4 regions of the Staphylococcus sp. FSL K6-0223 genome follow, and region 1 is predicted to be linked to each of the others. Evidence: a T-box and tRNA genes for the amino acid it is inferred to sense, from the RefSeq annotation. Region 1 holds a T-box; the other regions hold tRNA genes.
What was found. The T-box of region 1 lies ahead of MHI13_RS05460 (valine--tRNA ligase). A T-box ahead of a tRNA ligase gene usually reads a tRNA of that ligase, here a tRNA-Val.
Positions count from the first base shown of each region.

Region 2: it encodes a tRNA-Val, which carries the amino acid that the T-box ahead of MHI13_RS05460 (valine--tRNA ligase) is inferred to sense. The anticodon was not compared.
Region 3: it encodes a tRNA-Val, which carries the amino acid that the T-box ahead of MHI13_RS05460 (valine--tRNA ligase) is inferred to sense. The anticodon was not compared.
Region 4: it encodes a tRNA-Val, which carries the amino acid that the T-box ahead of MHI13_RS05460 (valine--tRNA ligase) is inferred to sense. The anticodon was not compared.

Region 1 covers NZ_JBBOYX010000001.1:1,096,890-1,104,930, forward strand. The annotation lists gene hemC (hydroxymethylbilane synthase) at 1-136, shown strand, start outside; gene MHI13_RS05435 (uroporphyrinogen-III synthase) at 168-839, shown strand; gene hemB (porphobilinogen synthase) at 839-1,813, shown strand; gene hemL (glutamate-1-semialdehyde 2,1-aminomutase) at 1,835-3,118, shown strand; gene MHI13_RS05450 (AbrB family transcriptional regulator) at 3,222-4,292, shown strand; gene MHI13_RS05455 (DNA-3-methyladenine glycosylase I) at 4,341-4,898, opposite strand; T-box leader at 4,957-5,183, shown strand; gene MHI13_RS05460 (valine--tRNA ligase) at 5,223-7,853, shown strand; gene MHI13_RS05465 (bifunctional folylpolyglutamate synthase/dihydrofolate synthase) at 7,865-8,041, shown strand, end outside.
Region 2 covers NZ_JBBOYX010000001.1:733,342-741,382, forward strand. The annotation lists rRNA gene MHI13_RS03525 (23S ribosomal RNA) at 1-1,977, shown strand, start outside; rRNA gene rrf (5S ribosomal RNA) at 2,045-2,159, shown strand; tRNA gene MHI13_RS03535 (tRNA-Asn) at 2,171-2,245, shown strand; tRNA gene MHI13_RS03540 (tRNA-Glu) at 2,247-2,318, shown strand; tRNA gene MHI13_RS03545 (tRNA-Val) at 2,326-2,401, shown strand; tRNA gene MHI13_RS03550 (tRNA-Tyr) at 2,412-2,495, shown strand; tRNA gene MHI13_RS03555 (tRNA-Gln) at 2,502-2,576, shown strand; tRNA gene MHI13_RS03560 (tRNA-Lys) at 2,580-2,652, shown strand; gene cdaA (diadenylate cyclase CdaA) at 2,804-3,610, shown strand; gene MHI13_RS03570 (CdaR family protein) at 3,612-4,544, shown strand; gene glmM (phosphoglucosamine mutase) at 4,573-5,925, shown strand; gene glmS (glutamine--fructose-6-phosphate transaminase (isomerizing)) at 6,466-8,041, shown strand, end outside.
Region 3 covers NZ_JBBOYX010000001.1:2,114,419-2,122,459, forward strand. The annotation lists rRNA gene MHI13_RS10475 (23S ribosomal RNA) at 1-159, opposite strand, end outside; rRNA gene MHI13_RS10480 (16S ribosomal RNA) at 460-2,010, opposite strand; tRNA gene MHI13_RS10485 (tRNA-Ala) at 2,133-2,208, opposite strand; tRNA gene MHI13_RS10490 (tRNA-Pro) at 2,224-2,297, opposite strand; tRNA gene MHI13_RS10495 (tRNA-Arg) at 2,321-2,397, opposite strand; tRNA gene MHI13_RS10500 (tRNA-Leu) at 2,409-2,497, opposite strand; tRNA gene MHI13_RS10505 (tRNA-Gly) at 2,505-2,579, opposite strand; tRNA gene MHI13_RS10510 (tRNA-Lys) at 2,602-2,674, opposite strand; tRNA gene MHI13_RS10515 (tRNA-Thr) at 2,680-2,755, opposite strand; tRNA gene MHI13_RS10520 (tRNA-Val) at 2,767-2,842, opposite strand; rRNA gene rrf (5S ribosomal RNA) at 2,853-2,967, opposite strand; gene lysS (lysine--tRNA ligase) at 3,302-4,792, opposite strand; gene folK (2-amino-4-hydroxy-6-hydroxymethyldihydropteridine diphosphokinase) at 4,954-5,433, opposite strand; gene folB (dihydroneopterin aldolase) at 5,433-5,798, opposite strand; gene folP (dihydropteroate synthase) at 5,776-6,579, opposite strand; gene cysK (cysteine synthase A) at 6,761-7,693, opposite strand; gene hslO (Hsp33 family molecular chaperone HslO) at 7,890-8,041, opposite strand, start outside.
Region 4 covers NZ_JBBOYX010000002.1:1,216,039-1,224,079, reverse strand. The annotation lists gene folB (dihydroneopterin aldolase) at 1-272, shown strand, start outside; gene folK (2-amino-4-hydroxy-6-hydroxymethyldihydropteridine diphosphokinase) at 273-752, shown strand; gene lysS (lysine--tRNA ligase) at 1,035-2,522, shown strand; rRNA gene rrf (5S ribosomal RNA) at 3,019-3,133, shown strand; tRNA gene MHI13_RS16850 (tRNA-Val) at 3,147-3,222, shown strand; tRNA gene MHI13_RS16845 (tRNA-Thr) at 3,228-3,303, shown strand; tRNA gene MHI13_RS16840 (tRNA-Lys) at 3,310-3,382, shown strand; tRNA gene MHI13_RS16835 (tRNA-Gly) at 3,401-3,475, shown strand; tRNA gene MHI13_RS16830 (tRNA-Leu) at 3,483-3,571, shown strand; tRNA gene MHI13_RS16825 (tRNA-Arg) at 3,582-3,658, shown strand; tRNA gene MHI13_RS16820 (tRNA-Pro) at 3,684-3,757, shown strand; tRNA gene MHI13_RS16815 (tRNA-Ala) at 3,775-3,850, shown strand; rRNA gene MHI13_RS16810 (16S ribosomal RNA) at 3,980-5,530, shown strand; rRNA gene MHI13_RS16805 (23S ribosomal RNA) at 5,901-8,041, shown strand, end outside.

The DNA of each region.
Region 1 (8,041 bases):
AGATGGTAAGGAACGTTATGAACATACTGAAGTAGGAACTGACCCTGTAAAATTAGGGAACAGAGTAAGTGAGATACTTAAAGAACAAGGTGCGTATGAAATTATAAGAAAATTAAACGAAGAAGCATCACATTAATACTAAATCTTAGTAGAGGTGTTACAGTTAGATGAAACCAGTGATAGTTATGACGCAAACGAGTAAAGTACAGAGTGATATGGTAGAAGTCATTCATAAGCCATTTATTAAAATTCAATCACTTGAATTTGATACTCAACTCTTGCATGATAATTATGACTGGCTTATTTTTTCTTCAAAAAATGCCGTACATTTATTTTATAAATATTTAGAGTACGTGAATGTAAAACATATTGCAGTAGTAGGCGCTAAAACTGCGCAGTTATGTAAACAATTAGGTATAAATATAGATTTTATACCTAACGATTATTCTCAAGAAGGTTTATTAGAAGGATTAAATCTAGAAAAATCTTCTATTTTAATTCCGAGCAGTGCACAGGCAAGACCAAAATTACAACAAACTCTCGCTGAACATAATAATGTTGTGAAAATTGACTTGTATACACCTATAGCGGATAGAGAGAATATTATTGAAGTTATCAATCTAATTCAACATAATCAAGTTGAAGCATTAACATTTTCAAGTTCATCTGCAGTGCGTTATTATTTTAGTGAGGCATTTCCTAAGCATTTTAAAAATTACTATGCTATAGGTCAACAAACTGCAAATAGCATTAGAGCCTATGGTTATGAACCTTATATTGCAGATAAACAAACTTCTGAAGCATTAATAAACACATTTTTAGAAAGTAGGAATAAATAATGAAATTCGATAGACATAGAAGATTACGCTCTTCAGCTACAATGAGAAGTTTAGTAAGAGAAAATCATGTTAGAAAAGAAGATTTAATTTATCCAATTTTTGTAGTAGAAAAAGATAATGTTAGAAGCGAAATTAAATCGTTACCTGGTGTATATCAAATAAGTTTAAATCTATTAGATGATGAAATTAATGAAGCATATGATTTAGGTATTAGAGCGATTATGTTCTTTGGCGTACCTAATGAAAAAGATGATGTGGGTTCTGGTGCATACGATCATAATGGCATTGTTCAAGAGGCAACACGTAAAGCAAAAAAACTTCATAAAGATTTATTAATCGTTGCTGATACTTGTTTATGTGAATATACGGATCATGGTCATTGCGGTATCATTGATGATCATACGCATGATGTTGATAATGACAAATCTTTACCATTATTAGTTAAAACAGCAATTTCTCAAGTCGAAGCTGGCGCTGACATTATTGCTCCAAGTAATATGATGGATGGTTTTGTTACCGAAATTCGACAAGGTTTAGATGAAGCTGGTTATTATAATATTCCAATTATGAGCTATGGCATTAAATATGCTTCTAGTTTCTTTGGACCATTTAGAGATGCTGCAGATTCAGCTCCTTCATTTGGAGATAGAAAAACGTATCAAATGGATCCAGCTAATCGTTTAGAAGCACTAAGAGAATTAGAAAGTGACTTAAAAGAAGGCGCAGACATGATGATTGTCAAACCAGCTTTAAGTTATTTAGATATTGTTAGAGATGTAAAAAATAACACTAATATTCCTGTTATTGCTTATAATGTTAGTGGTGAATATGCTATGACTAAAGCAGCATCTCAAAATGGTTGGATAGATGAAGAACGTGTGGTTATGGAACAAATGGTATCAATGAAACGTGCGGGCGCAGATATGATTATTACTTATTTCGCGAAAGATATTTGTCGTTACTTAGATAAATAATGGTTAAGGAGGAACAAGTTAATGACTTATGAAAAATCACAAGAAGCAATGCGCATTGCTGAAACACTTATGCCTGGTGGTGTCAATAGCCCTGTAAGAGCATTTAAATCAGTAGATACACCAGCAATTTTTATGGATCATGGTGAAGGTTCGAAGATTTATGATATAGATGGCAATGAATACATTGATTATGTATTAAGTTGGGGACCATTAATTTTAGGTCATAAAAATAAACAAGTCATTAGTAAATTACATGATGCTGTAGATAAAGGCACTAGTTTTGGTGCTTCAACACTAGAAGAAAATAAATTAGCTGAACTTGTTATTGAAAGAGTGCCTTCAATTGAAAAAGTAAGAATGGTTTCTTCAGGTACTGAAGCTACTTTAGCGGCATTAAGACTGGCTAGAGGTTACACTGGTAGAAATAAAATTGTTAAGTTTGAAGGATGCTATCACGGACATAGCGATTCATTGCTTATCAAAGCAGGTTCAGGTGTAGCAACTTTAGGTCTTCCAGATTCACCAGGAGTACCTGAAGGCACAGCTAAAAACACAATTACAGTACCTTATAATGATTTAGATGCGATTAAAGTAGCATTTGAAAATTATGGAGATGATATTGCTGGTGTGATAGTAGAACCAGTTGCAGGAAATATGGGTGTTGTACCCCCTAAAAAAGGTTTCTTAGAAGGATTAAGGGAAGTCACTAAAGAATATGGTTCTTTACTTATCTTTGATGAAGTCATGACAGGTTTCCGTGTAGGGTATAACTGTGCTCAAGGTTATTTTGGTGTGACACCAGATATCACATGCCTAGGAAAAGTGATTGGCGGTGGCTTACCTGTAGGTGCTTTTGGAGGCAAAAAAGAAATTATGGATAAAATTGCTCCAGTAGGTAATATTTATCAAGCGGGAACTCTATCTGGTAATCCTTTAGCAATGACAAGTGGTTATGAAACACTAAGTCAATTAACGCCTGAATCATATGAGTATTTCCAAGAATTAGGCGATATATTAGAAAAAGGACTTAAAGAGGTATTTGCTAAACACAATGTTCCTATTACAGTAAATAGAGCTGGTTCTATGATTGGTTATTTCTTAAATAAAGGACCTGTAACCAACTTTGAAGAAGCGAATCAAAGTGATTTAGAGTTATTTAGTAATATGTATAGAGAAATGGCTAAAGAAGGCATATTTTTACCACCTTCTCAGTTTGAAGGAACATTCTTATCTACCGCACATACCAAAGAAGATATTGAAAAAACGATTCATGCTTTTGATAATACATTAAGTAGAATTGTTTAATATTTAAAAGTTAATATAATAAAAGTGGAACAAAGATGAGATAATATCATCGTTCCACTTTTTTTAATTTAAATGCTTTTAATCTAGAAAGAAGTGATGATTTTTGAGGCGAATTTGGCTAAATAATATTATATTATTAATAATAGCGATGATCATGAGTTTAATATTAAAATTATCTCATATGCTTTTACCCTTTATGTTTGGGCCCATTATAGCCTCAATTATTGTGGTTAAAGTACTAAAACTAAATATTAAATGGCCTTTTTGGATTAGTCAGATTGGCTTAATATTACTTGGAGTACAAATAGGATCTACGTTTACGTCACAAGTCATTAATGATATCAAAAATGAGTGGTTAACCATTGTGACGGTGACTGTTTTACTCATCACGTTATCATTATTGATTGCTTATTTTTTCAAAAAAATTGCAAGAGTTAATACTGAAACTGCTATCTTGAGTGTAATACCTGGCGCTTTAAGTCAAATGTTAATTATGACTGAAGAAGATAAAAAAGCGAATATCTTAGTAGTAAGTTTAACCCAAACTTCTAGAGTTATTTTTGTAGTCGTACTTGTACCACTTATTTCTTTTTTATTTAGCAATTCATCATCAAGTGAAGAGATGATTCATAAAGCTACACCATTAACAAGAGCTTTAAATGTGCCCCAAATTGCTTTAATTATGATTGCTATAGCTTTTGTTTATTTCTTAATGTCAAAAATAAATTTTCCAACAAAACAATTACTCGCTCCAATTGTCGTTTTAATTGTTTGGAATTTATCAACTCATCTGACTTTTACTTTAGATAATTATATTCTTGCTTTTGCACAAGTGATTTATATGATTAGAATTGGTTTACAAATTGCACATTTATTAGGTGATTTAAAAGGTCGCATTGCTATAGCAATTATGTATCAAAATATAAGTTTAATTTTAGGATCATTTTTGATGGTCTTTATTGTTCATTTGTTTACTCATAATTCATTAAACGAATTATTTTTAGGTGGAGCTCCTGGAGGTATGAGTCAAATTGTACTAGTTGCCATAGCTACTGGTGCAGATGTTGCTAAGATATCAAGTTTTCATATCTTTAGGATATTTTTTATATTATTTTTAGTAGCACCAATAATTAATTACTTTTTAAAACGAAAAAAAAGTGATAATCAATCATAAGGAGTAGAACTACGAATTCAAAATAATCTGTTCTACTCCTTTTAATATTTAATGATTAGGTTTTGAAGGACATCCTTCTAAGTGAGCATCATATAGACCAGCCGCTTCCATAAACGAGAATACAGTCACAGGTCCTAAAAATTTAAAACCATAAGCTTTTAAATCTTTTGAAAGTTGTTTTGCTCTTTCATCAACTGTAATACGTTCTGAGGGAGTTTTATAGTGCAAGTCAATAGGATGTCCATCAACATATGACCATAAAAACTTACTGAAGCTACCATATTCTTTTTCAATTTGTAAATAACCCTTAGCTTGAGATACTATGGCTTCTAATTTCTTTCTATTATGTACGATATTTGGAAAGGTCATTAAAGCATTAATATCTTTCTCTGTCATTTTAGAAATTTTTATAGGATCAAATTGATGAAATGCTTTTTCATAAGCCTCTTTCTTTTTTAATATAGTTAACCAAGATAAACCAGCATGTTGAGATTCAAGTGCAAGTAATTTGAAAAGTGAAAGACTATTAAAATCTGGTTGTCCCCATACTTTATTATGATAATCTAAATAAATAGGGTCTGTAGTTCCAAAGGCACATGCGTTCATAAATATTCCTCCAAAAGATTGACTTATCATTGTTTTCTATTATACTATTAATTAGTAATTAAATATATTTTTTGGGAAGAGTACGTTTGATACTTATCAAAGAGAGCATATGGACGGTGTAAATATGTATAATGATCAAACTGAAGGTAGCCCACAAGTTCTTTTATTGAATACACATATAATAGTAGATAGAAGCGTGTATGAGCGTTAATCATAAATAAGTGCAAGAAGATATGGAGGTATCGTCTTGAATTTAGGTGGTACCACGGAGCATCCGTCCTATATATTAGGAAGGATGCTTTTTTATTTTAGGAGGTTATTTCAATGAAAATGGAATCAAAGTATAATCCTCGTGAAGTTGAAGCGGGGCGTTATGAAGAATGGGTAAAAAATGAATACTTTAAACCTCTAGAAGATGAATCTAGAGAAGCATATACAATTGTTATTCCGCCGCCGAATGTGACTGGTAAATTACATTTAGGACATGCTTGGGATACAACATTACAAGATATTATTACTCGAATGAAACGTATGCAAGGATACGATACGCTTTATTTACCTGGTATGGATCATGCGGGTATTGCAACACAAGCTAAAGTAGATGCTAAATTAAAAGAACAAGGTATTTCTCGTCATGATATAGGACGTGAAAAATTTTTAGAACATGCTTGGTCTTGGAAAGAAGAATATGCATCTTTTATTCGTAAACAATGGGCTAAATTAGGCTTAGGTCTTGATTATAGTAGAGAACGTTTTACTCTTGATGACGGCTTAAGTAAAGCGGTTAGAAAAGTATTTGTTGATTTATATAATAAAGGAATTATTTATCGTGGAGAGCGAATTATAAATTGGGATCCAGTCGCACGTACAGCATTGTCAGATATAGAAGTGATTCATGAAGATGTGCAAGGTCATTTTTATCATTTTAAATATCCTTATGCTGATGGTAATGGATATATTGAAATTGCCACAACTCGTCCTGAAACAATGTTAGGGGATACTGCTATAGTCGTTAATCCAAATGATGAACGTTATAAAGATGTCATAGGAAAAAAAGTGATTTTACCAATTATAGGTAGAGAATTACCAATTTTAGCAGATGAGTATGTTGATATTGAATTTGGTAGTGGAGCTATGAAAGTTACACCTGCACATGATCCTAATGACTTTGAAATTGGTCAGAGACATCATTTAGAAAACATTATCGTAATGGATGAAAATGGAAAAATGAATGACAATGCATCTCAGTATGCTGGTTTAGACCGTTTCGAATGTCGTAAAAAATTAGTAGAAGATTTAAAAGCTCAAGATTTAGTGATTAAAATTGAAGAACATATGCATTCTGTAGGTCATTCAGAACGTTCTGGTGCAGTAGTAGAACCTTATTTATCTACACAATGGTTTGTAAAAATGAAACCACTTGCGCAACAAGCACTAGATAATCAAAAAACAGATAATCGAATTGATTTTTATCCACCACGTTTTGAAAATACATTTAATCGTTGGATGGAAGAAATTAGAGATTGGACTATTTCTAGACAATTATGGTGGGGTCACCAAATTCCAGCTTGGTATCATAATGAAACAGGTGAAGTATATGTTGGAGAAGAAGCACCTGCTGATATCGAAAATTGGACTCAAGATGAAGATGTGTTAGATACATGGTTCTCAAGTGCGTTATGGCCATTCTCAACTTTAGGTTGGCCTAATGAAGAAGCAAAAGATTATCAACGTTACTATCCAACGAATGTTCTTGTAACCGGTTATGATATTATCTTCTTCTGGGTAGCAAGAATGATTTTCCAAGGATTAGAATTTACTGGTAAACGACCATTTAATGATGTACTTCTTCATGGTTTAGTAAGAGCTGAAGATGGTCGTAAAATGAGTAAATCACTTGGTAATGGTGTAGATCCAATGGATGTCATCGAAAAATACGGAGCAGATAGTTTACGCTACTTCTTAGCAACTGGTTCTTCTCCAGGTAATGACTTACGTTATTCTACCGAAAAAGTTGAATCTGTATGGAACTTTATTAATAAAATTTGGAATGGTGCTCGCTTTAGCTTGATGAATATTGGAGAAGACTTTAAAGTGGAAGACATTGATTTATCTGGTAATTTATCTTTAGCGGATAAATGGATTTTAACACGACTAAATGAAACAATAGAGACCGTTACTAATCTGAGTGAAAAATATGAATTTGGTGAAGTTGGACGTGCTTTATATAACTTTATTTGGGATGAATTCTGTGATTGGTATATTGAAATGAGTAAAATACCAATGAATGGTGAAGATGAAGCTCAAAAACAAACAACACGTTCTGTTCTAAGTTATACACTTGATCAAATAATGAGAATGCTACATCCATTTATGCCATTTGTAACTGAAAAAATTTGGCAAAGTTTACCGCATGAAGGAGAAACAATTGTAAAAGCAGCATGGCCGACAGTTAAAGAAGAGTTTGTGTTTGATGAAAGTAAACAGACAATGGAACAATTAGTTGAAATTATTAAATCTGTGAGACAATCACGCGTAGAAGTAAACACACCACTTTCTAAATCAATCCCTATTCTCATTCAAGCTAAAAATGAAGAAATTAAAACAATCTTAGAAAAAAATGCGGATTATATTCATAGATTTTGTAATCCAAGTGAATTAACCATCGATACAAATGTAGATATTCCTGAAAAAGCGATGACAGCGGTAGTAGTTGCTGGTAAAGTCATTTTACCGTTAGAAGGACTTATTGATATGGATAAAGAAATTGAACGTTTAGAGAAAGAGTTAGACAAACTTCAAAAAGAATTAGACCGTGTTGATAAAAAATTATCAAATGAGAATTTTGTTAATAAAGCACCTGAAAAAATTATAAATGAAGAGCGCGAAAAACAACAAAAATATCAAGAAAAATATAATGGTGTTAAAAACAGAATTGAACAATTAAAAGCATAGGAGAATTGTCAATGAATTACCTAGATAGCTTATATTGGATACATGAGCGCACTAAGTTTGGTATTAAACCTGGTGTTAAAAGAATGGAATGGATGCTTAACCACTTAAATAATCCTCAATTAAATATTCGCGGTATTCATGTGGGTGGAACAAATGGTAAAGGTTCTACAGTAGCTTATTTAAGAGCT
Region 2 (8,041 bases), 360 kb from region 1:
ATTCAGACAAACTCCGAATGCCAATTAATTTAACTTGGGAGTCAGAACATGGGTGATAAGGTCCGTGTTCGAAAGGGAAACAGCCCAGACCACCAGCTAAGGTCCCAAAATATATGTTAAGTGGAAAAGGATGTGGCGTTGCCCAGACAACTAGGATGTTGGCTTAGAAGCAGCCATCATTTAAAGAGTGCGTAATAGCTCACTAGTCGAGTGACACTGCGCCGAAAATGTACCGGGGCTAAACATATTACCGAAGCTGTGGATTGTCCTTTGGACAATGGTAGGAGAGCGTTCTAAGGGCGTTGAAGCATGATCGCAAGGACATGTGGAGCGCTTAGAAGTGAGAATGCCGGTGTGAGTAGCGAAAGACGGGTGAGAATCCCGTCCACCGATTGACTAAGGTTTCCAGAGGAAGGCTCGTCCGCTCTGGGTTAGTCGGGTCCTAAGCTGAGGCCGACAGGCGTAGGCGATGGATAACAGGTTGATATTCCTGTACCACCTATAATCGTTTTAATCGATGGGGGGACGCAGTAGGATAGGCGAAGCGTACGATTGGATTGTACGTCTAAGCAGTGAGATTGAGTGTTAGGCAAATCCGGCACTCTTAAGATTGAGCTGTGATGGGGAGAGGAAATTGTTTCCTCGAGTCGTTGATTTCACACTGCCGAGAAAAGCCTCTAGATAGAGATTAGGTGCCCGTACCGCAAACCGACACAGGTAGTCAAGATGAGAATTCTAAGGTGAGCGAGCGAACTCTCGTTAAGGAACTCGGCAAAATGACCCCGTAACTTCGGGAGAAGGGGTGCTCTTTAGGGTGCAAGCCCAGAAGAGCCGCAGTGAATAGGCCCAAGCGACTGTTTATCAAAAACACAGGTCTCTGCTAAACCGTAAGGTGATGTATAGGGGCTGACGCCTGCCCGGTGCTGGAAGGTTAAGAGGAGTGGTTAGCTTCTGCGAAGCTACGAATCGAAGCCCCAGTAAACGGCGGCCGTAACTATAACGGTCCTAAGGTAGCGAAATTCCTTGTCGGGTAAGTTCCGACCCGCACGAAAGGCGTAACGATTTGGGCACTGTCTCAACGAGAGACTCGGTGAAATCATAGTACCTGTGAAGATGCAGGTTACCCGCGACAGGACGGAAAGACCCCGTGGAGCTTTACTGTAGCCTGATATTGAAATTCGGCACAGCTTGTACAGGATAGGTAGGAGCCTTTGAAACGTGAGCGCTAGCTTACGTGGAGGCGTTGGTGGGATACTACCCTAGCTGTGTTGGCTTTCTAACCCGCACCACTTATCGTGGTGGGAGACAGTGTCAGGCGGGCAGTTTGACTGGGGCGGTCGCCTCCTAAAAGGTAACGGAGGCGCTCAAAGGTTCCCTCAGAATGGTTGGAAATCATTCATAGAGTGTAAAGGCATAAGGGAGCTTGACTGCGAGACCTACAAGTCGAGCAGGGTCGAAAGACGGACTTAGTGATCCGGTGGTTCCGCATGGAAGGGCCATCGCTCAACGGATAAAAGCTACCCCGGGGATAACAGGCTTATCTCCCCCAAGAGTTCACATCGACGGGGAGGTTTGGCACCTCGATGTCGGCTCATCGCATCCTGGGGCTGTAGTCGGTCCCAAGGGTTGGGCTGTTCGCCCATTAAAGCGGTACGCGAGCTGGGTTCAGAACGTCGTGAGACAGTTCGGTCCCTATCCGTCGTGGGCGTAGGAAATTTGAGAGGAGCTGTCCTTAGTACGAGAGGACCGGGATGGACATACCTCTGGTGTACCAGTTGTCGTGCCAACGGCATAGCTGGGTAGCTATGTATGGACGGGATAAGTGCTGAAAGCATCTAAGCATGAAGCCCCCCTCAAGATGAGATTTCCCAACTTCGGTTATAAGATCCCTCAGAGATGATGAGGTTAATAGGTTCGAGGTGGAAGCGTGGTGACACGTGGAGCTGACGAATACTAATCGATCGAAGACTTAATCAATTTTTTCAAGTTTTGCGACGCAAATCTTTACTTACTATCTAGTTTTGAATGTATAATCATTCATTTGTCTGGTGACAATGGCAAGGAGGTCACACCTGTTCCCATGCCGAACACAGAAGTTAAGCTCCTTAGCGCCGATGGTAGTTGGACTGACGTTCCGCTAGAGTAGGACGTTGCCAGGCATATATATTATTCCGCAGTAGCTCAGTGGTAGAGCTATCGGCTGTTAACCGATCGGTCGTAGGTTCGAATCCTACCTGCGGAGCCATGGCTCCTTGGTCAAGCGGTTAAGACACCGCCCTTTCACGGCGGTAACACGGGTTCGAGTCCCGTAGGAGTCATTTATTTGGAGAATTAGCTCAGCTGGGAGAGCATCTGCCTTACAAGCAGAGGGTCGGCGGTTCGAACCCGTCATTCTCCACCATTTAAATATCGGAGGGGTAGCGAAGTGGCTAAACGCGGCGGACTGTAAATCCGCTCCTTCGGGTTCGGCAGTTCGAATCTGCCCCCCTCCACCATCTTATTGGGCTATAGCCAAGCGGTAAGGCAACGGACTTTGACTCCGTCACGCGCTGGTTCGAATCCAGCTAGCCCAGCCATAAGAGCCATTAGCTCAGTTGGTAGAGCATCTGACTTTTAATCAGAGGGTCAGAGGTTCGAATCCTCTATGGCTCACTTTAAGCACTCCTTAATGGGGTGCTTTTTTATTATCCATTTTTAGTAGTGATTTTCATGAAAAATTTATAAGTATGACTTTCATAGTATGACAGTTACACCTTTCATTGGTATAATTATGAGTATGAAAGTTATAGACGGAGGAGAGATTATGGATTTTTCCAACTTTTTTAATAATCTTAGTACTTTGAAGATTATTACAAGTATATTAGATATACTTATTGTCTGGTATGTCCTTTATCTTCTCATTACTGTATTTAAAGGAACTAAAGCAATTCAATTGCTTAAAGGTATATTATTTATAGTTATTGGACAACAAGTAAGTAAACTTCTCAATTTAACTGCTACCTCAAAGTTATTTGATATTGTGATTCAATGGGGCGTTTTAGCTTTAATTGTGATATTCCAACCAGAAATTAGACGAGCACTTGAGCAATTAGGGCGAGGGAGCCTATTTAAACGCTATACTAATACTTACAGTCATGATGAAGAAAAATTAATCCAATCTGTATCAAAGGCTGTTCAGTATATGGCTAAAAGACGAATTGGAGCATTAATTGTTTTTGAAAAGGAAACTGGATTGCAAGACTATATTGAAACTGGTATATCAATGAATTCTGCAATATCTCAAGAATTATTGATAAATGTTTTTATACCTAATACACCATTACATGATGGGGCTATGATTATTCAAAACACTAAAATTGCTAGTGCTGCATGTTATTTACCACTTTCAGATAGTAATAAAATTTCTAAAAGTTTAGGTACAAGACATAGGGCAGCCGTAGGAATTTCTGAAGTTTCGGACTCATTTACTGTGGTAGTATCTGAAGAAACCGGTTCAATATCAGTTACTTTCGATGGTAAATTAAGACGTGATGTTTCTGATGAAGTATTCGAAGAGTTATTAGCTGAACATTGGTTTGGAACTCGCGCTCAAAAGAAGGGTGTGAAATAGCATGTTAGAAAGTAAGTGGGGATTAAGATTTTTTGCCTTAATATTAGCGATCTTTTTTTATCTTTCTGTTAATAATGTGTTTGGCAATATTTTTAACAATGATAATCTAGCTCAGAATTCTTCTAAAACAATTGAAGATGTACCTGTAGAAATTCTTTATAATACCAAAAATTTACATGTTACTAAATCACCAGATACTGTTGATGTTACTATTTCAGGACCACAATCAAAGTTATTGAAAATAGAAAGTTCAGACGATATCAAGGTCACAGTTAATTTATCTAATGCTAAATCTGGAAATTATAAAGAAGATTATATTGTTAAAGGATTAAGTAACGATATTAGTTATAATGTTAAACCTAAACACGCTTATATCACCTTGGAGGATAAAGATACTAAAACAATGCATGTTCAGCCTGATATTTCACAAAACAATGTAGATTCAAATTATAAAGTAAGTGAAACTTCTTTGAATAAAGACACTGTTCAAGTTACTGGTGGTAAAAAGCAATTAGACAAAATTGCATATTTAAAAGCGACATTTAAAAATGCGACTAATATCAGTGAGAATACTACTGATGTAGCTGAAATTACTGCATTTGACAAGCAATTGAATAAATTAAACGTTCAAATCAAGCCTAATAATATTAAAATGTCAGTGAAACTTGAACCTTACAGTAAAAAAGTAAAAATTAAAACCGTTAAAAAGGGTTCATTACCTGATGATGAAAGTTTAGATAGCATTAAACTAAATGAGAATGAAGTAGAAATTTATGGTAATAAAGATGATTTGAAGGATATTAATGACATAGAAGCCGATGTCAATTTAGATGATATCACTGAATCGACTGATAAAACACTTCAACTCAAGATACCTAAACAGGTTAAGAAATCTGAATTTAATGAAGTCACAGCACATGTCAATTTAAAATAGTAAACTAGATAATAAAGGAGTAATGAAAATGGGAAAATATTTTGGAACAGATGGTGTAAGGGGAGTAGCTAATAAAGAATTAACACCTGAATTAGCGTTTAAACTAGGTCGCTATGGTGGTTATGTATTAGCACATAATGAAGGAGAGAAACATCCTAGAGTTTTAGTTGGTAGAGATACTCGTGTGTCTGGTGAAATGTTAGAATCAGCTTTAATCGCTGGATTAGCATCAATAGGTGCAGAAGTAATGAGATTAGGAGTTATTTCTACTCCAGGTGTTGCATATTTAACACGTGAAATGGGAGCACAATTAGGAGTAATGATTTCTGCATCTCATAATCCTGTAGCTGATAATGGTATTAAGTTCTTTGGTGCTGATGGTTTTAAACTTTCAGATAAGCAGGAAGAAGAAATTGAACAATTATTAGATCAAGAACAACCTGACTTACCACGTCCAGCAGGCAAAGACATTATGCATTTTTCAGATTATTATGAAGGTGCACAAAAATACTTAAGTTATCTTAAATCTACAATTGATATAAATTTAGATGGACTTAAAATTACTTTAGATGGGGCGAATGGATCAACTTCTTCACTTGCGCCTTTCTTATTTGGTGATTTAGAGGCAACGACAGTTACAATTGGTTGTAATCCAGATGGATACAATATTAATGATGAATGTGGGTCTACTCATCCTGAACATTTAGCTGAAAAAGTTGTAGAAACTGAAAGTGATTTTGGTTTAGCTTTTGATGGAGATGGAGATCGTTTAATTGCTGTTGATGAAAAGGGTAACATCATTGATGGTGACCAAATTATGTTTATTATTGGTCAAGAAATGCATAAAAATCATGAATTAAATAATAATATGATTGTATCTACTGTAATGAGTAACTTAGGATTTTATAAAGCTCTTGAAACAGAAGGCATTCAATCAAATAAAACAAAAGTTGGAGATAGATATGTCGTTGAAGAAATGAGACGAGGCCATTATAATTTAGGCGGAGAACAATCTGGACATATAGTAATGATGGACTATAACACGACTGGTGATGGACTACTAACTGGAGTACAACTTGCTGCTATTATTAAATCAAGTGGTAAAACTTTAAGTGAGTTAGCAGCACAAATGAAAAAGTATCCACAATCATTAATTAATGTAAAAGTAACAGATAAACATCATGTATCTGAAAATGAAGACGTTAAAGCTGTTATGAATGAAGTTGAGAATGAAATGAATGGTGAAGGAAGAATATTAGTTAGACCTTCAGGAACTGAACCATTAGTAAGAGTAATGGTTGAGGCAGCAACAAATGAAGATGCTGAACGTTATGCTCAAACAATTGCTGATAAAGTAAAAGAAAAAATGGGATTAAATTAATAGTACCATTTAAAAACAAGAATACACTCTCTTTAAAGTTAAAGCCGTAGAACTGAAAACTTTAAAGAGAGTATTTTTTTAGCAAAAAATATAAATTAAATATCAAATTATAACTATAAGTTTATGAATTAAATATAATAATATTTGCAAATAATTATTAGAAAAGGGTAAAATAGAGAGTATTGGAAGAAAGGAGGATAGATGTAATAAAAATAAAATAAAGCGCCTGGACAAATAATTAAAATGTTAACCATTTAGTATTAATTAAGAGAATGCTAATAGACATATTAATTATATTGTAGACGAGGAGAATAGTTATCGATATAATCGGCGGATGCTATTCCGGATGTGGCACATTCGTTAGCTTATTATTTAAAACATATAGGTAACTAGATGTACAAATATAATAAGAACGCCAAATAGAAAACATAGAAATATGATGTTTAGAATCCAATACAATAAAACGAGCAATGTCTAATTAAAAAATTTTATATAACAGATAAAATTATCATATGACTATGTAATGGAGGAAAAAGAAATATGTGCGGAATTGTTGGATATATTGGCTTTGATAATGCCAAAGAATTATTACTATCTGGTTTAGAAAAATTAGAGTATAGAGGATATGATTCAGCAGGAATTGCTGTTGTCAATGATGAAGGGACTACTGTATTTAAGGAAAAAGGTCGTATTGCAGAATTAAGAAAAGTAGCAGATAGCAATGACATTGATGGTCACATTGGTATTGGTCATACTCGATGGGCTACTCATGGGGTACCTAGTCATATTAATTCACATCCTCATCAATCAAATAATGGACGTTTCACTTTAGTGCATAATGGTGTAATTGAAAATTATGAAGAACTAAAAAGCGAATACTTATCAGATGTAACGTTTAAATCAGAAACTGATACAGAAGTTATCGTTCAATTAGTAGAATATTTTTCAAATAAAGGTTTAGAAACTGAAGAAGCATTCACTAAAGCAGTATCTTTATTAGATGGATCGTATGCTTTAGGTATGTTAGATTCTGAGGATGAAGACACTATTTATGTAGCTAAAAATAAATCACCTTTACTTGTTGGTATTGGTGACGACTTTAATGTTATTGCTTCAGATGCATTAGCAATGATTAAAGTTACAAATCAATATAAAGAAATTCACGATCATGAAATTGTTATTGTTAAAAAAGAAAGTGTAACAATTAAAGATAAAGATGGAAATATTCAAGATCGCCCAACGTATACTGCTCAAATAGATGCATCAGATGCTGAAAAAGGTATTTATGATCACTATATGTTAAAAGAAATTAATGAACAGCCAGCAGTAATGCGTCGTATTATTCAAGAATACGAAGATGAAAATGGAGATTTAAATATTGATTCTGAAATTATTAAAGATGTATCGAATGCAGATCGCATTTATATTATTGCTGCAGGAACAAGTTATCATGCTGGTTTAGTTGGTAAAGAATACCTTGAAAAACTATCTGGAGTGCCAACTGAAGTTCATGTGGCATCAGAATTTGTTTATAACATGCCATTATTATCTGAAAAACCTTTATTTATTTATATCTCTCAATCAGGAGAAACAGCTGATAGCCGTGCAGTATTGGTTGAAACAAATAAATTAGGCCATAAGTCTTTAACAATTACAAATGTAGCAGGTTCAACGTTATCTCGTGAAGCTGATCATACGTTATTATTACACGCAGGACCTGAAATTGCTGTTGCATCAACTAAAGCTTATACAGCTCAAATTGCTGTATTATCAATTCTTTCTCAAGTTGTAGCTAAAGCACATGGACGCAATAACGGTATTGACTTATTAAGAGAATTAGCAAAAGTAACAACTGCAATTGAAACGATTGTAGATGATGCACCAGTAATGGAAAAAATTACTAAAGAATTCTTAGAAACGACTAGAAATGCTTTCTTTATTGGTCGTGCGATGGATTACAATGTAAGTTTAGAAGGAGCATTAAAACTTAAAGAAATTTCATATATTCAAGCTGAAGGATTTGCTGGTGGAGAGTTAAAACACGGTACTATTGCTTTAATTGAAGATGATACGCCAGTCATTGCGTTAGCTACGCAAGAAAATGTGAATTTATCAA
Region 3 (8,041 bases), 1.0 Mb from region 1:
ACTTGTCGATAACACAACATAACTTGTGTTGGGTTCCCCCATTCGGAAATCTCTGGATCAACGCTTACTTACAGCTACCCAAAGCATATCGTCGTTAGTAACGTCCTTCATCGGCTTCTAGTGCCAAGGCATCCACCGTGCGCCCTTAATAACTTAATCTAATATAGTTATTAATCTGTGAGTGTTCTTTCGAACACTAGCGATTATTTTTTATGAATTCAAGCTTATTTAAAACTCTATTCACTCGGTTTTGCTTGGTAAAATCTATTTACTTACTTATCTAGTTTTCAATGTACAATGTCATTAATTAATAATCACAATTAAGTATTATAACAAAATATAATAGTCAATGCAATATTCAATTAATCATGAATGTTTAAAAATAAACATTCAAAACTGAATACAATATGTCACGTTATTCCGTATCATCTCTACGAGATGTTCCGAATATATCCTTAGAAAGGAGGTGATCCAGCCGCACCTTCCGATACGGCTACCTTGTTACGACTTCACCCCAATCATTTGTCCCACCTTCGACGGCTAGCTCCAAATGGTTACTCCACCGGCTTCGGGTGTTACAAACTCTCGTGGTGTGACGGGCGGTGTGTACAAGACCCGGGAACGTATTCACCGTAGCATGCTGATCTACGATTACTAGCGATTCCAGCTTCATGTAGTCGAGTTGCAGACTACAATCCGAACTGAGAACAACTTTATGGGATTTGCTTGACCTCGCGGTTTCGCTGCCCTTTGTATTGTCCATTGTAGCACGTGTGTAGCCCAAATCATAAGGGGCATGATGATTTGACGTCATCCCCACCTTCCTCCGGTTTGTCACCGGCAGTCAACTTAGAGTGCCCAACTTAATGATGGCAACTAAGCTTAAGGGTTGCGCTCGTTGCGGGACTTAACCCAACATCTCACGACACGAGCTGACGACAACCATGCACCACCTGTCACTTTGTCCCCCGAAGGGGAAACTTCTATCTCTAGAAGGGTCAAAGGATGTCAAGATTTGGTAAGGTTCTTCGCGTTGCTTCGAATTAAACCACATGCTCCACCGCTTGTGCGGGTCCCCGTCAATTCCTTTGAGTTTCAACCTTGCGGTCGTACTCCCCAGGCGGAGTGCTTAATGCGTTAGCTGCAGCACTAAGGGGCGGAAACCCCCTAACACTTAGCACTCATCGTTTACGGCGTGGACTACCAGGGTATCTAATCCTGTTTGATCCCCACGCTTTCGCACATCAGCGTCAGTTACAGACCAGAAAGTCGCCTTCGCCACTGGTGTTCCTCCATATCTCTGCGCATTTCACCGCTACACATGGAATTCCACTTTCCTCTTCTGCACTCAAGTTTTCCAGTTTCCAATGACCCTCCACGGTTGAGCCGTGGGCTTTCACATCAGACTTAAAAAACCGCCTACGCGCGCTTTACGCCCAATAATTCCGGATAACGCTTGCCACCTACGTATTACCGCGGCTGCTGGCACGTAGTTAGCCGTGGCTTTCTGATTAGGTACCGTCAAGACGTGCACAGTTACTTACACGTTTGTTCTTCCCTAATAACAGAGTTTTACGATCCGAAGACCTTCATCACTCACGCGGCGTTGCTCCGTCAGGCTTTCGCCCATTGCGGAAGATTCCCTACTGCTGCCTCCCGTAGGAGTCTGGACCGTGTCTCAGTTCCAGTGTGGCCGATCACCCTCTCAGGTCGGCTACGTATCGTTGCCTTGGTAAGCCGTTACCTTACCAACTAGCTAATACGGCGCAGGTCCATCTATAAGTGATAGCAAAGCCATCTTTCACTATCGAACCATGCGGTTCGAAATATTATCCGGTATTAGCTCCGGTTTCCCGAAGTTATCCCAGTCTTATAGGTAGGTTACCTACGTGTTACTCACCCGTCCGCCGCTAACGTCAAAGGAGCAAGCTCCTCGTCTGTTCGCTCGACTTGCATGTATTAGGCACGCCGCCAGCGTTCATCCTGAGCCAGGATCAAACTCTCCATAAAAATTTATGATGTTTGATTAGCTCATAATACTAAATAGTGTTTGTAACATTTAAGTTACTTTATTGGAATTAACGTTGACATATTGTCATTCAGTTTTCAATGTTCATTTGATATTAATTAAATGGTGGAGACTAGCGGGATCGAACCGCTGACCTCCTGCGTGCAAAGCAGGCGCTCTCCCAGCTGAGCTAAGCCCCCATATTTTTAAAGAAGTCGGGAAGACAGGATTCGAACCTGCGACCCCTTGGTCCCAAACCAAGTGCTCTACCAAGCTGAGCTACTTCCCGTATATTAAATTGATAATTTTAAATGGCGCGCCCGATAGGAGTCGAACCCATAACCTCTTGATCCGTAGTCAAACGCTCTATCCAGTTGAGCTACGGGCGCTATATTTAAATTGGTGCCGAGGACCGGAATCGAACCGGTACGGTGATCTCTCACCGCAGGATTTTAAGTCCTGTGCGTCTGCCAGTTCCGCCACCCCGGCAAAATAATGGAGCGGAAGACGGGATTCGAACCCGCGACCCCCACCTTGGCAAGGTGGTGTTCTACCACTGAACTACTTCCGCATATTAAAATAAATCGTATGAGTGAGCCATAGAGGATTCGAACCTCTGACCCTCTGATTAAAAGTCAGATGCTCTACCAACTGAGCTAATGGCTCAAAGATGGTGCCGGCCAGAGGACTTGAACCCCCAACCTACTGATTACAAGTCAGTTGCTCTACCAATTGAGCTAGGCCGGCTGAAAAGTAAATGGTGGAGAATGACGGGTTCGAACCGCCGACCCTCTGCTTGTAAGGCAGATGCTCTCCCAGCTGAGCTAATTCTCCTATCAAGTAAGCCTGGCAACGTCCTACTCTAGCGGAACGTCAGTCCAACTACCATCGGCGCTAAGGAGCTTAACTTCTGTGTTCGGCATGGGAACAGGTGTGACCTCCTTGCCATTGTCACCAGACAACAACTTACTTAAACAAGTATATTACTAATTAATTAATTTTTCAATAGTTAATTTTACACTTTATTAAAATTCTTTTTACAAGCGTTTTACAAAATTAACTTTCGTTTTTGACGACTTTTATATCTTATAATAATCAAAGTTTAATGTCAATAAGTTTTTAAAGATTTTTTAAATTAATTTTTAAAAAAGGATTTAATTTTTGAACACTCATAGTATACTACCACATCATATATATAATATCTAGTCCTTTTTTAATTAATTTTTTTCATTTTGTTTTTCATAAAAAAGCGTTGCTTACCTTAGCAAGCAACGCTTTTAATTTATATTGATCTTATTTTTGTCTCATGTAAGGGAATAATAATACATCTCTAATAGATGGTGAATCTGTTAACAACATAACTAAACGATCAATTCCAATTCCTAGTCCGCCTGTTGGTGGCATACCGTATTCAAGCGCTTCAATGTAATCTTCATCCATTTCATGAGCTTCATCGTTACCTTGTTCTTTTTCAACAAGTTGTGCTTCAAAACGTTCACGTTGATCGATTGGATCATTTAATTCTGTGAAAGCATTTGCATGTTCTCTACCTACAATAAACAACTCGAAACGATCAGTAAATCTTGGATCTTCTGGATTTTTCTTAGCAAGTGGAGAAATTTCAATTGGATGTCCATAAATAAATGTAGGTTGAATTAATGTTTCTTCAACTTTTTGTTCAAAGAATTCATTTAAAATATGTCCATATTTCATGTTTTCTGTAATTTCGATACCATGCTCTTTAGCTAATGCTTTAGCTTCTTCATCCGTTTTCACATTATAAAAGTTTACACCTGTAGCCTCTTTAACAGCGTCTACAATATGAAGTCGTTTCCAATCTGATTCTAAGTCAATTTCTTCGCCATTATATTGCACTTTTGCTGAACCTAATACAGTTTGTGCAATATGTCTAACCATAGATTCTGTTAAATCCATAATATCATGATAATCGGCATATGCTTCATATAACTCTATCATAGTAAACTCAGGATTATGGCGTGTTGATACACCTTCATTACGGAATACACGACCAATTTCATAAACTTTTTCTAATCCGCCTACAATTAATCGTTTTAAATGTAATTCTATCGCAATACGCATATATAACGTTGCATCTAGTGCATTATGATGGGTAACAAATGGTCGAGCTGCAGCACCACCAGCGATTTGATGCATCATTGGCGTTTCTACTTCTAAATAACCTCTTTGATTTAAATAATTTCTCATTTCTTGGATGATTTTACTACGGTTAATAAATGTACGAGTACTATCTTGGTTAGTAATTAAATCTAGATAACGTTGGCGATATCTTTGCTCAATATCTTGTAAACCATGAAATTTATCAGGTAATGGTCTTAAAGCTTTAGATAATAATGTAAATGATTTTGCTTTTACTGATAATTCGCCAGTATTTGTTTTAAACATGACACCTTCAATACCTACAATGTCACCTAAATCCGTTGTTTTCCAAAGGTTATCAAAAGGTTCTTCGCCAATTTGATCTTTACGTACATAAATTTGAATTTGACCAGTTAAATCTTGTACATGTGCAAATCCTGCTTTACCTTTACCACGTTTTGTCATTAAACGCCCTGCAATAGAAACATGACTTTCGTCTTCTTTTTCATGTAATTCTTCTTTAGAAAAATGATCCCATTTTTCTTTTAATTCACTTGCAGTAGCTGTGCGTTCAAAGCGTTTACCAAATGGGTCAATTCCTAAATCAATAAGTTCTTGTAATTTTTGTCGACGAACCTGCATTTGGTCATTCATTTCTTCTGACATTACTCTCTCTCCTTTAATCTTCCTGTTTTACTATTAATGGATGTTATGTACTTATTAAAAATATTGTAAAATATTTTCCATTCACTATTTTATACATAGTCACATAGTTAAATTCTTAAAATATATTTATATCTTAAGAATTTAAGCACTTATCTTAGCACTTAATCTTTATATTTCTTAACCGTATCATCTGGAAAAACTAAATCATGAATTTTCTGATTTAATCGTGGATCCTTTTTGTCCGATGCAATATCGTTCAACGGTATAAGTACAAAAGCACGTTCTTGCATTCGTGGGTGAGGTATACTTAAATTGTCTGTTTCAATAATATTATCACTATATAATAAGATATCTATATCTAATGTTCTAGGACCCCAACGTATTTCTCTTACTCGATGCAGTTGTTGTTCAATGTCTAAACAATGCTTAAGCAATTGCTGAGGTGACAACTCGGTTTCAATCTCTAAACACAAATTCAAGAAATTAGGCTGATCAGTATAGCCAATCGGTGCAGTTTCATATATCGATGATTGTTTTGTTACCTTTATACCCTTAATGTTTCCAATTAAATCAATTGCCTTAAGAAGTTGTTGTTTTCTATCACCAATATTACTTCCTAAACCTAAATATGCTTGTACCATTAACGATTCTCCCTCACTATTTCAATACCCACACCATCGTAATGACCAGGTATAGGTGGATTTTCTTTAGTGATTCTGACTTTCGTTTCCATTACACGATTATAGTGTGAATTTATACGTTTTGCAATACGTTCAGCTAGATGCTCGATTAAATTGCAAGGTGGACCTTCAACAATATCTTTTACATCTTCAAATACTTCACCATAATGCACAGTATCTTTAACATTATCTGTCTGACCCGCTTTTGTTAAGTCTACTTTTAAAGTTACGTCTACTAAAAAAATTTGACCTATTTCATTCTCAGCTGTGAGTGCACCATGATATCCATAAAACTTCATCCCTTTAAGAAAGATCATGTCGTTCATTTTCATTCTCCTTCAAAAAATCTATACCTTGAGCTAAACGTACATTTAATTGAACATTATGTACGCGAACTGCTTTTATGCCTTTCATTATACCATAGGCAGTAGTAGCAGCAGTGGCCTCATCTCTTTCTTTTGGTGTCGTATCAGTAGAAATCATCTCTCTAATAAAACGTTTACGACTTGTCGCTAATAAAACAGGATACTCTGTAGCAACTAATTCATCTAATCGAGCCATTACTTCATTTTCTTCTTTTCTACTTTTGGCAAATCCAATACCAGGATCTAACCATATTTTATGTTTTGGAATCCCTGCCATTTCTGCTTTATTTGCTTGCTTTATAAGTGTTAATAGCATTTCTTCTACAACTGGTTGGTCACGGTGGCCATCTCCATTATGCATTAACACAATTTCCGCTTCATATTTAGCAACTACATCTAAAATATGAGGATCATATAATCCAGCCCATTGGTCATTAATCATTGTGGCCCCTAATCTTAGGCAAGCTTCAGCAACTTCACTGCGATATGTATCTATGGAAATTTGTACATTTAGTTTCACTAATTCTTCTACAACTGGCACTACACGTTGCATTTCTTCTTCTAAAGACACTTCTGTGTGCCCAGGTCTTGTTGATACGCCTCCTACATCAATAATATCTACGCCTTCATCAATCATTTCTTTAGCACGTGTAACTGCGTTATCAATTGAATTATACTGACCACCATCTGAAAATGAATCAGGCGTTACATTTAAGATTCCCATAATTTTTGTTTTACCCACTACCAATCATCCTTTGTTTTAAAAATAAATATGTATACTCATATGATACACTCATTTAGTCTATATTTCAGTATTGTTAACTGAAAGAACCTTTATACTAAAAAATAGCTGGCTTCGCCTTTTACGAAACCAGCCATTTCTTATTTAAAACATGATATTCAAATATCAACTTATATCATCATTAGTCATCGAATGAATATAATGGTGTAGATAAGTAACGTTCACCATTACTTGGTAATACTGTTACAACTGTTTTACCTTTACCTAACTCTTTTGCTTTTTCGATTGCTGCATAAATTGCTGCGCCTGAAGAAATACCTGCTAAGATACCTTCTTCTTTAGCCACACGACGTGATGTTTCCATTGCAGTTTCATTACCAACTTTAATGATACTATCATAAATATTAGTATTTAAAGTATCAGGTACAAAGCCAGCACCTAAACCTTGTAATTTATGTGGTCCAGGTTCTCCACCACTTAATACAGGAGATCCTTCTGGTTCAATTGCTACAATTTCAACGTTAGGATATTTCTCTTTTAAGACTTTACCTACACCAGATAGTGTACCGCCAGTACCAACACCTGCTAAGAAAGCATCAATTTGTTTGCCTTCAAATTGTTCAACTAATTCAGGACCAGTTGTTAATGCATGTACTTCAGGGTTAGCTGGATTTTCAAATTGTTGAGGTTCGAAATAACCATGTTCTTCTTTCAATTCTTTAGCTTTCTTAATAGCACCTTTCATTGCTTCAGATCCAGGTGTTAACACTAATTCCGCACCATATGCTTTTAATAAGTTGCGACGTTCAGAACTCATTGTTTCAGGCATAGTAAATACTGCTTTATAACCTTTAGCTGCACAAACAAATGCTAAACCAATACCAGTATTACCACTTGTTGGTTCTACAATTGTATCACCAGGTTTAATTTTTCCTTCTTTTTCAGCTTTTTCAATCATTGCTAAAGCAATACGGTCTTTTACAGAGCCACCTGGATTTTGATACTCTAATTTTACATATACATCTGCCGCATCTTCATCTACTACGTTTCTTAATTTTACTACCGGTGTGTTGCCAATAATTTGTGTAATATTTTCTACAGGTTTTTGTGCCATCGAAAAAACGCTCCTTTAACTTTCTAATTTAAAACTTAGTTTTTCTATCGGATATAACTATATTCTATCAGAATTTTCTAAAAAGACAAAGATATTTCTTTAAATATGATGTAATATTTTACTTTCATTAGTTACATTTAGTTTTTCCCATAAAAAAAGAGCAATAAACATACGCTTATTGCTCATCAACATTCTACTATTTTTTTATTGTATCAAGTAGTTCTTGAAGTTCGCCTTCAGAATAATGATATTTATTTCCACAGAAATGACACACGGCCTCAGCACCATGATCTTCTTTAATCATATCTTCAATTTCTGCTTCACCTAAACCTTTAATTGCATTTAGGA
Region 4 (8,041 bases), on a different contig from region 1:
ATGTTACGTTGAAGGTCGACTTAAAAGATGCTGGTCAATCAGATGATGTTGCAGATACTGTAAATTATGGCGAAGTGTTTGAAGAAGTTAAATCAATTGTTGAAGGTAAGCCATCTAGATTGATTGAACATCTAGCTGAACGTATTGCAAAACGTATAAATTCACACTATAATCGTGTAATGGAAACGAAAGTTAAAATCACTAAAGAAAGTCCACCCATTCCCGGACATTATGATGGTGTAGGAATTGAAATAGTGAGGGAGAATTGCTAAATGGTTAAAGCGTTTTTAGGTTTAGGGAGTAATATTGGAGAACGTGAAACGCAACTTAAAGAAGCTATAAGGATTTTAAATCGTTTTGATAATATTAAAGTGACTCAAATCTCTGATATTTATGAAACTGAACCAGTGGGATACACTAATCAACCGAACTTTTTAAATTTATGTGTTGAAATAGATACAACATTAGATCCTCAATCTTTACTATCATGTTGCTTAAAAACAGAACAACAACTCCATCGAGTAAGAGTTAAACGTTGGGGGCCAAGAACTTTAGATGTAGATATATTATTATATGAAGATCAAATTATCGAAGAAGATAATTTATCGGTACCACATCCGAGGATGAATGAACGTTCGTTTGTGCTTATTCCTTTAAATGATATTGCTTCGAATCAAATAGAACCTCGTACCCATCTAACTATTGGCAATTTAGTAACCGCAGACGATACTGTTAAAAAGTATAATAAGTGAGTAGCAATAAAAACAAATATTTAATTTTTAGAGAAGTTGAAATAAAAGCGTAAATTGCTTTATTACATTTACAACGTCTTGTAGAATTAAAAAGTGAGAAGATTGGCGTTGTGGAAATGATAAACCAAGATTGATGATATCTTATTGGTTTTAAAGATAAAGTTCATATAGCTTTAGATGAATCTAAAACCGAATAAGTATTTTATATGACTAACAAAATTTCTATCAAGAACGCATGGAACAATCCATAATTTAAACAATAAGCTTAAAGGAGAGAAAGTTATGTCAGAAGAAATGAATGACCAAATGCAGGTCCGTCGTCAAAAACTACAAGAATTAATAGATTTAGGAATAGATCCGTTCGGTCATCGTTTTGATCGTAGTGCTACTTCTAACGAGTTAAAAGAGCAATGGGATCAATTTTCAAAAGAAGAATTACATGAAAAAGAGGACGAAAGTCACGTTGCAATTGCAGGTCGTTTAATGACAAAACGCGGTAAAGGTAAAGCAGGATTTGCACATATCCAAGATTTAGAAGGTCAAATTCAAATTTACGTAAGAAAAGACCAAGTTGGAGAAGAACAATTTGATATTTGGAAAATTGCTGACTTAGGTGACATTGTTGGAATCGAAGGTGTTATGTTTAAAACTAATACTGGTGAAATCTCAGTTAAGGCTAAGTCATTTACATTATTATCTAAATCATTACGTCCTTTACCAGATAAGTTCCATGGACTACAAGATATTGAACAAAGATATCGTCAACGTTATTTAGATTTAATAACAAACGAAGATAGTACACGTACATTTATTAATCGCAGTAAAATTATTCAAGAAATGCGTAATTATTTAAATAAACAAGGTTTCTTAGAAGTAGAAACACCTATGATGCATCAAATTGCTGGAGGTGCGGCTGCACGTCCATTTGTTACCCACCATAACGCATTAGATGCTACGTTATATATGCGTATAGCTATTGAATTACACCTAAAACGCTTAATCGTCGGTGGTCTTGAAAAAGTATACGAAATTGGCCGTGTATTCCGTAATGAAGGAGTATCTACACGTCATAATCCAGAATTCACAATGATAGAATTATATGAAGCCTACGCTGATTATCATGATATTATGGATTTAACTGAGAGCATGGTTAGACATATTGCTCAAGAGGTCTTTGGTTCAGCTAAAGTTTCTTATAATGATGAAGAAATAGATTTAGAGTCTTCTTGGAGAAGACTTCACATTGTTGATGCAGTTAAAGAAGCCACTGGCGTGAATTTTTATGATGTTAAAACTGATGAGGAAGCGGTAAGCTTAGCTAAAGAACATGGTATTGAGATTACTGAAAATATGAAATATGGTCATATTTTAAATGAATTCTTCGAACAAAAAGTTGAGGAAACGTTAATTCAACCTACATTCATTTATGGCCATCCAATTGAAATCTCTCCATTAGCTAAAAAGAATCCAGAAGATCCTAGGTTTACTGATCGATTTGAACTATTTATAGTGGGAAGAGAACATGCGAATGCTTTCACAGAATTAAATGACCCAATCGATCAACGTGAACGTTTCGAAGCACAACTTGTCGAGAAAGAACAAGGTAACGATGAAGCGCATGAGATGGATGAAGATTATATTGAGGCGTTAGAATATGGTATGCCTCCTACAGGTGGATTAGGTATCGGTATCGATCGTTTGGTAATGTTACTAACAGATTCACCTTCTATCAGAGATGTACTATTATTCCCTTATATGAGACAGAAATAATTTTCTAGTCTAGTACTACTTGCATCAATCATCTATATGGTGGTTGATGCTTTTTTGTATTTAAAATGCTTTATTATTAAGGGTGAAAAGTCTATCAATTTGATAAATCTATAATGTGTGTAAGGCGTGCTATATAAAAAATTTCCATTACTAAGAAATATAATTATCATTTTTTAGGGAAAAGTAGTGATTTTTCACAATAAAATATACAAATGGATTTTAAAAATGCAAATATTATCATAGATTTAGCCTTTAGCTTATGGTAGAATATTACGAGTGAAATAAGTCAGGTGCATTTAAGAAATATAGATTAAAAACGATTGAAAAAAGTTCTATAAAAGTGTTGACTTGTTTATTTAAATGAAGTAACATATAAAAGTCGTCAAAAACGAGGACGCATGTTATGAAATTGTAAATGAAATTTTAACAAAGTGTAAAATTGACCGTTGCAAAGTCATTTACAAGTGTGTATCATATATAAAGTAAGTTAATTTTGTCTGGTGGCAATGGCAAGGAGGTCACACCTGTTCCCATGCCGAACACAGAAGTTAAGCTCCTTAGCGCCGATGGTAGTCGGGCTTACGTCCCGCTAGAGTAGGACGTTGCCAGGCAATATTTGAAATAGGAGAATTAGCTCAGCCGGGAGAGCATCTGCCTTACAAGCAGAGGGTCGGCGGTTCGAACCCGTCATTCTCCACCATGATAGCCGGCCTAGCTCAATTGGTAGAGCAACTGACTTGTAATCAGTAGGTTGGGGGTTCAAGTCCTCTGGCCGGCACCATCTTTTGAGCCATTAGCTCAGTTGGTAGAGCATCTGACTTTTAATCAGAGGGTCAGAGGTTCGAATCCTCTATGGCTCATTACGATTTTATTTATATGCGGAAGTAGTTCAGTGGTAGAACACCACCTTGCCAAGGTGGGGGTCGCGGGTTCGAATCCCGTCTTCCGCTCCATTATTTTGCCGGGGTGGCGGAACTGGCAGACGCACAGGACTTAAAATCCTGCGGTGAGAGATCACCGTACCGGTTCGATTCCGGTCCTCGGCACCATCTTAATAAAGCGCCCGTAGCTCAACTGGATAGAGCGTTTGACTACGGATCAAGAGGTTATGGGTTCGACTCCTATCGGGCGCGCCATTTTATTATGATTATTAACTACATACGGGAAGTAGCTCAGCTTGGTAGAGCACTTGGTTTGGGACCAAGGGGTCGCAGGTTCGAATCCTGTCTTCCCGACTTCTTTCTAAATTTATGGGGGCTTAGCTCAGCTGGGAGAGCGCCTGCTTTGCACGCAGGAGGTCAGCGGTTCGATCCCGCTAGTCTCCACCATTTATAATTATTCTTTATAATAAATGAACATTGAAAACTGAATGACAATATGTCAACGTTAATTCCAATAAACGTAACGAAACGTTACAAACTATTTAGTATTTATGAGCTAATCAAACATCATAATTTTTTATGGAGAGTTTGATCCTGGCTCAGGATGAACGCTGGCGGCGTGCCTAATACATGCAAGTCGAGCGAACAGACGAGGAGCTTGCTCCTTTGACGTTAGCGGCGGACGGGTGAGTAACACGTGGATAACCTACCTATAAGACTGGGATAACTTCGGGAAACCGGAGCTAATACCGGATAACATGTTGAACCGCATGGTTCAACAGTGAAAGACGGTCTTGCTGTCACTTATAGATGGATCCGCGCCGCATTAGCTAGTTGGTAAGGTAACGGCTTACCAAGGCAACGATGCGTAGCCGACCTGAGAGGGTGATCGGCCACACTGGAACTGAGACACGGTCCAGACTCCTACGGGAGGCAGCAGTAGGGAATCTTCCGCAATGGGCGAAAGCCTGACGGAGCAACGCCGCGTGAGTGATGAAGGTCTTCGGATCGTAAAACTCTGTTATTAGGGAAGAACAAACGTGTAAGTAACTGTGCACGTCTTGACGGTACCTAATCAGAAAGCCACGGCTAACTACGTGCCAGCAGCCGCGGTAATACGTAGGTGGCAAGCGTTATCCGGAATTATTGGGCGTAAAGCGCGCGTAGGCGGTTTTTTAAGTCTGATGTGAAAGCCCACGGCTCAACCGTGGAGGGTCATTGGAAACTGGAAAACTTGAGTGCAGAAGAGGAAAGTGGAATTCCATGTGTAGCGGTGAAATGCGCAGAGATATGGAGGAACACCAGTGGCGAAGGCGACTTTCTGGTCTGTAACTGACGCTGATGTGCGAAAGCGTGGGGATCAAACAGGATTAGATACCCTGGTAGTCCACGCCGTAAACGATGAGTGCTAAGTGTTAGGGGGTTTCCGCCCCTTAGTGCTGCAGCTAACGCATTAAGCACTCCGCCTGGGGAGTACGACCGCAAGGTTGAAACTCAAAGGAATTGACGGGGACCCGCACAAGCGGTGGAGCATGTGGTTTAATTCGAAGCAACGCGAAGAACCTTACCAAATCTTGACATCCTTTGACCCTTCTAGAGATAGAAGTTTCCCCTTCGGGGGACAAAGTGACAGGTGGTGCATGGTTGTCGTCAGCTCGTGTCGTGAGATGTTGGGTTAAGTCCCGCAACGAGCGCAACCCTTAAGCTTAGTTGCCATCATTAAGTTGGGCACTCTAAGTTGACTGCCGGTGACAAACCGGAGGAAGGTGGGGATGACGTCAAATCATCATGCCCCTTATGATTTGGGCTACACACGTGCTACAATGGACAATACAAAGGGCAGCGAAACCGCGAGGTCAAGCAAATCCCATAAAGTTGTTCTCAGTTCGGATTGTAGTCTGCAACTCGACTACATGAAGCTGGAATCGCTAGTAATCGTAGATCAGCATGCTACGGTGAATACGTTCCCGGGTCTTGTACACACCGCCCGTCACACCACGAGAGTTTGTAACACCCGAAGCCGGTGGAGTAACCATTTGGAGCTAGCCGTCGAAGGTGGGACAAATGATTGGGGTGAAGTCGTAACAAGGTAGCCGTATCGGAAGGTGCGGCTGGATCACCTCCTTTCTAAGGATATATTCGGAACATCTTCTTCGAAGATGAAAGGGATAACGTGACATATTGTATTCAGTTTTGAATGTTTATTAACATTCAAATTTGTACATTGAAAACTAGATAAGTAAGTAAATAGATTTTACCAAGCAAAACCGAGTGAATAGAGTTTTAAATAAGCTTGAATTCATAAAAATAATCGCTAGTGTTCGAAAGAACACTCACAAGATTAATAACAGGTTTTCGACTTTGACTTTTAAAGAAATCGTTTTTCAGATAATGAGTTGATTTAATTTTAAGCGCAGTTTACTTATGTAAATGAGCATTTAAATTAATGAAACGAAGCGATATGAAAGCGATTGACTAAAAGTATGGTGGAAACACAGATTAAGTTATTAAGGGCGCACGGTGGATGCCTTGGCACTAGAAGCCGAAGAAGGACGTTACTAACGACGATATGCTTTGGGTAGCTGTAAGTAAGCGTTGATCCAGAGATTTCCGAATGGGGGAACCCAACATGAGTTATGTCATGTTATCGACATGTGAATTCATAGCATGTCAGAAGGCAGACCCGGAGAACTGAAACATCTTAGTACCCGGAGGAAGAGAAAGAAAAATCGATTCCCTGAGTAGCGGCGAGCGAAACGGGAAGAGCCCAAACCAACAAGCTTGCTTGTTGGGGTTGTAGGACACTCTATACGGAGTTACAAAAGAACATGTTAGACGAATCATCTGGAAAGATGAATCAAAGAAGGTAATAATCCTGTAGTCGAAAACATATTCTCTCTTGAGTGGATCCTGAGTACGACGGAGCACGTGAAATTCCGTCGGAATCTAGGAGGACCATCTCCTAAGGCTAAATACTCTCTAGTGACCGATAGTGAACCAGTACCGTGAGGGAAAGGTGAAAAGTACCCCGGAAGGGGAGTGAAAGAGAACTTGAAACCGTGTGCTTACAAGTAGTCAGAGCCCGTTTATGGGTGATGGCGTGCCTTTTGTAGAATGAACCGGCGAGTTACGATCTGATGCAAGGTTAAGCAGCGAATGTGGAGCCGTAGCGAAAGCGAGTCTGAATAGGGCGTTGAGTATTTGGTCGTAGACCCGAAACCAGGTGATCTACCCTTGGTCAGGTTGAAGTTCAGGTAACACTGAATGGAGGACCGAACCGACTTACGTTGAAAAGTGAGCGGATGAACTGAGGGTAGCGGAGAAATTCCAATCGAACTTGGAGATAGCTGGTTCTCTCCGAAATAGCTTTAGGGCTAGCCTCAAGTGATGATTATTGGAGGTAGAGCACTGTTTGGACGAGGGGCCCCTCTCGGGTTACCGAATTCAGACAAACTCCGAATGCCAATTAATTTAACTTGGGAGTCAGAACATGGGTGATAAGGTCCGTGTTCGAAAGGGAAACAGCCCAGACCACCAGCTAAGGTCCCAAAATATATGTTAAGTGGAAAAGGATGTGGCGTTGCCCAGACAACTAGGATGTTGGCTTAGAAGCAGCCATCATTTAAAGAGTGCGTAATAGCTCACTAGTCGAGTGACACTGCGCCGAAAATGTACCGGGGCTAAACATATTACCGAAGCTGTGGATTGTCCTTTGGACAATGGTAGGAGAGCGTTCTAAGGGCGTTGAAGCATGATCGCAAGGACATGTGGAGCGCTTAGAAGTGAGAATGCCGGTGTGAGTAGCGAAAGACGGGTGAGAATCCCGTCCACCGATTGACTAAGGTTTCCAGAGGAAGGCTCGTCCGCTCTGGGTTAGTCGGGTCCTAAGCTGAGGCCGACAGGCGTAGGCGATGGATAACAGGTTGATATTCCTGTACCACCTAGTATCGTTTTAATCGATGGGGGGACGCAGTAGGATAGGCGAAGCGTGCTGTTGGAGTGCACGTCCAAGCAGTAAGGCTGAGTGTTAGGCAAATCCGGCACTCGTTAGGCTGAGCTGTGATGGGGAGAGGAAATTGTTTCCTCGAGTCGTTGATTTCACACTGCCGAGAAAAGCCTCTAGATAGATAACAGGTGCCCGTACCGCAAACCGACACAGGTAGTCAAGATGAGAATTCTAAGGTGAGCGAGCGAACTCTCGTTAAGGAACTCGGCAAAATGACCCCGTAACTTCGGGAGAAGGGGTGCTCTTTAGGGTGCAAGCCCAGAAGAGCCGCAGTGAATAGGCCCAAGCGACTGTTTATCAAAAACACAGGTCTCTGCTAAACCGTAAGGTGATGTATAGGGGCTGACGCCTGCCCGGTGCTGGAAGGTTAAGAGGAGTGGTTAGCTTCTGCGAAGCTACGAATCGAAGCCCCAGTAAACGGCGGCCGTAACTATAACGGTCCTAAGGTAGCGAAATTCCTTGTCGGGTAAGTTCCGACCCGCACGAAAGGCGTAACGATTTGGGCACTGTCTCAACGAGAGACTCGGTGAAATCATAGTACCTGTGAAGATGCAGGTTACCCGCGACAGGACGGAAAGACCCCGTGGAGCTTTACTGTAGCCTGATATTGAAATTCGGCACAGCTTGTACAG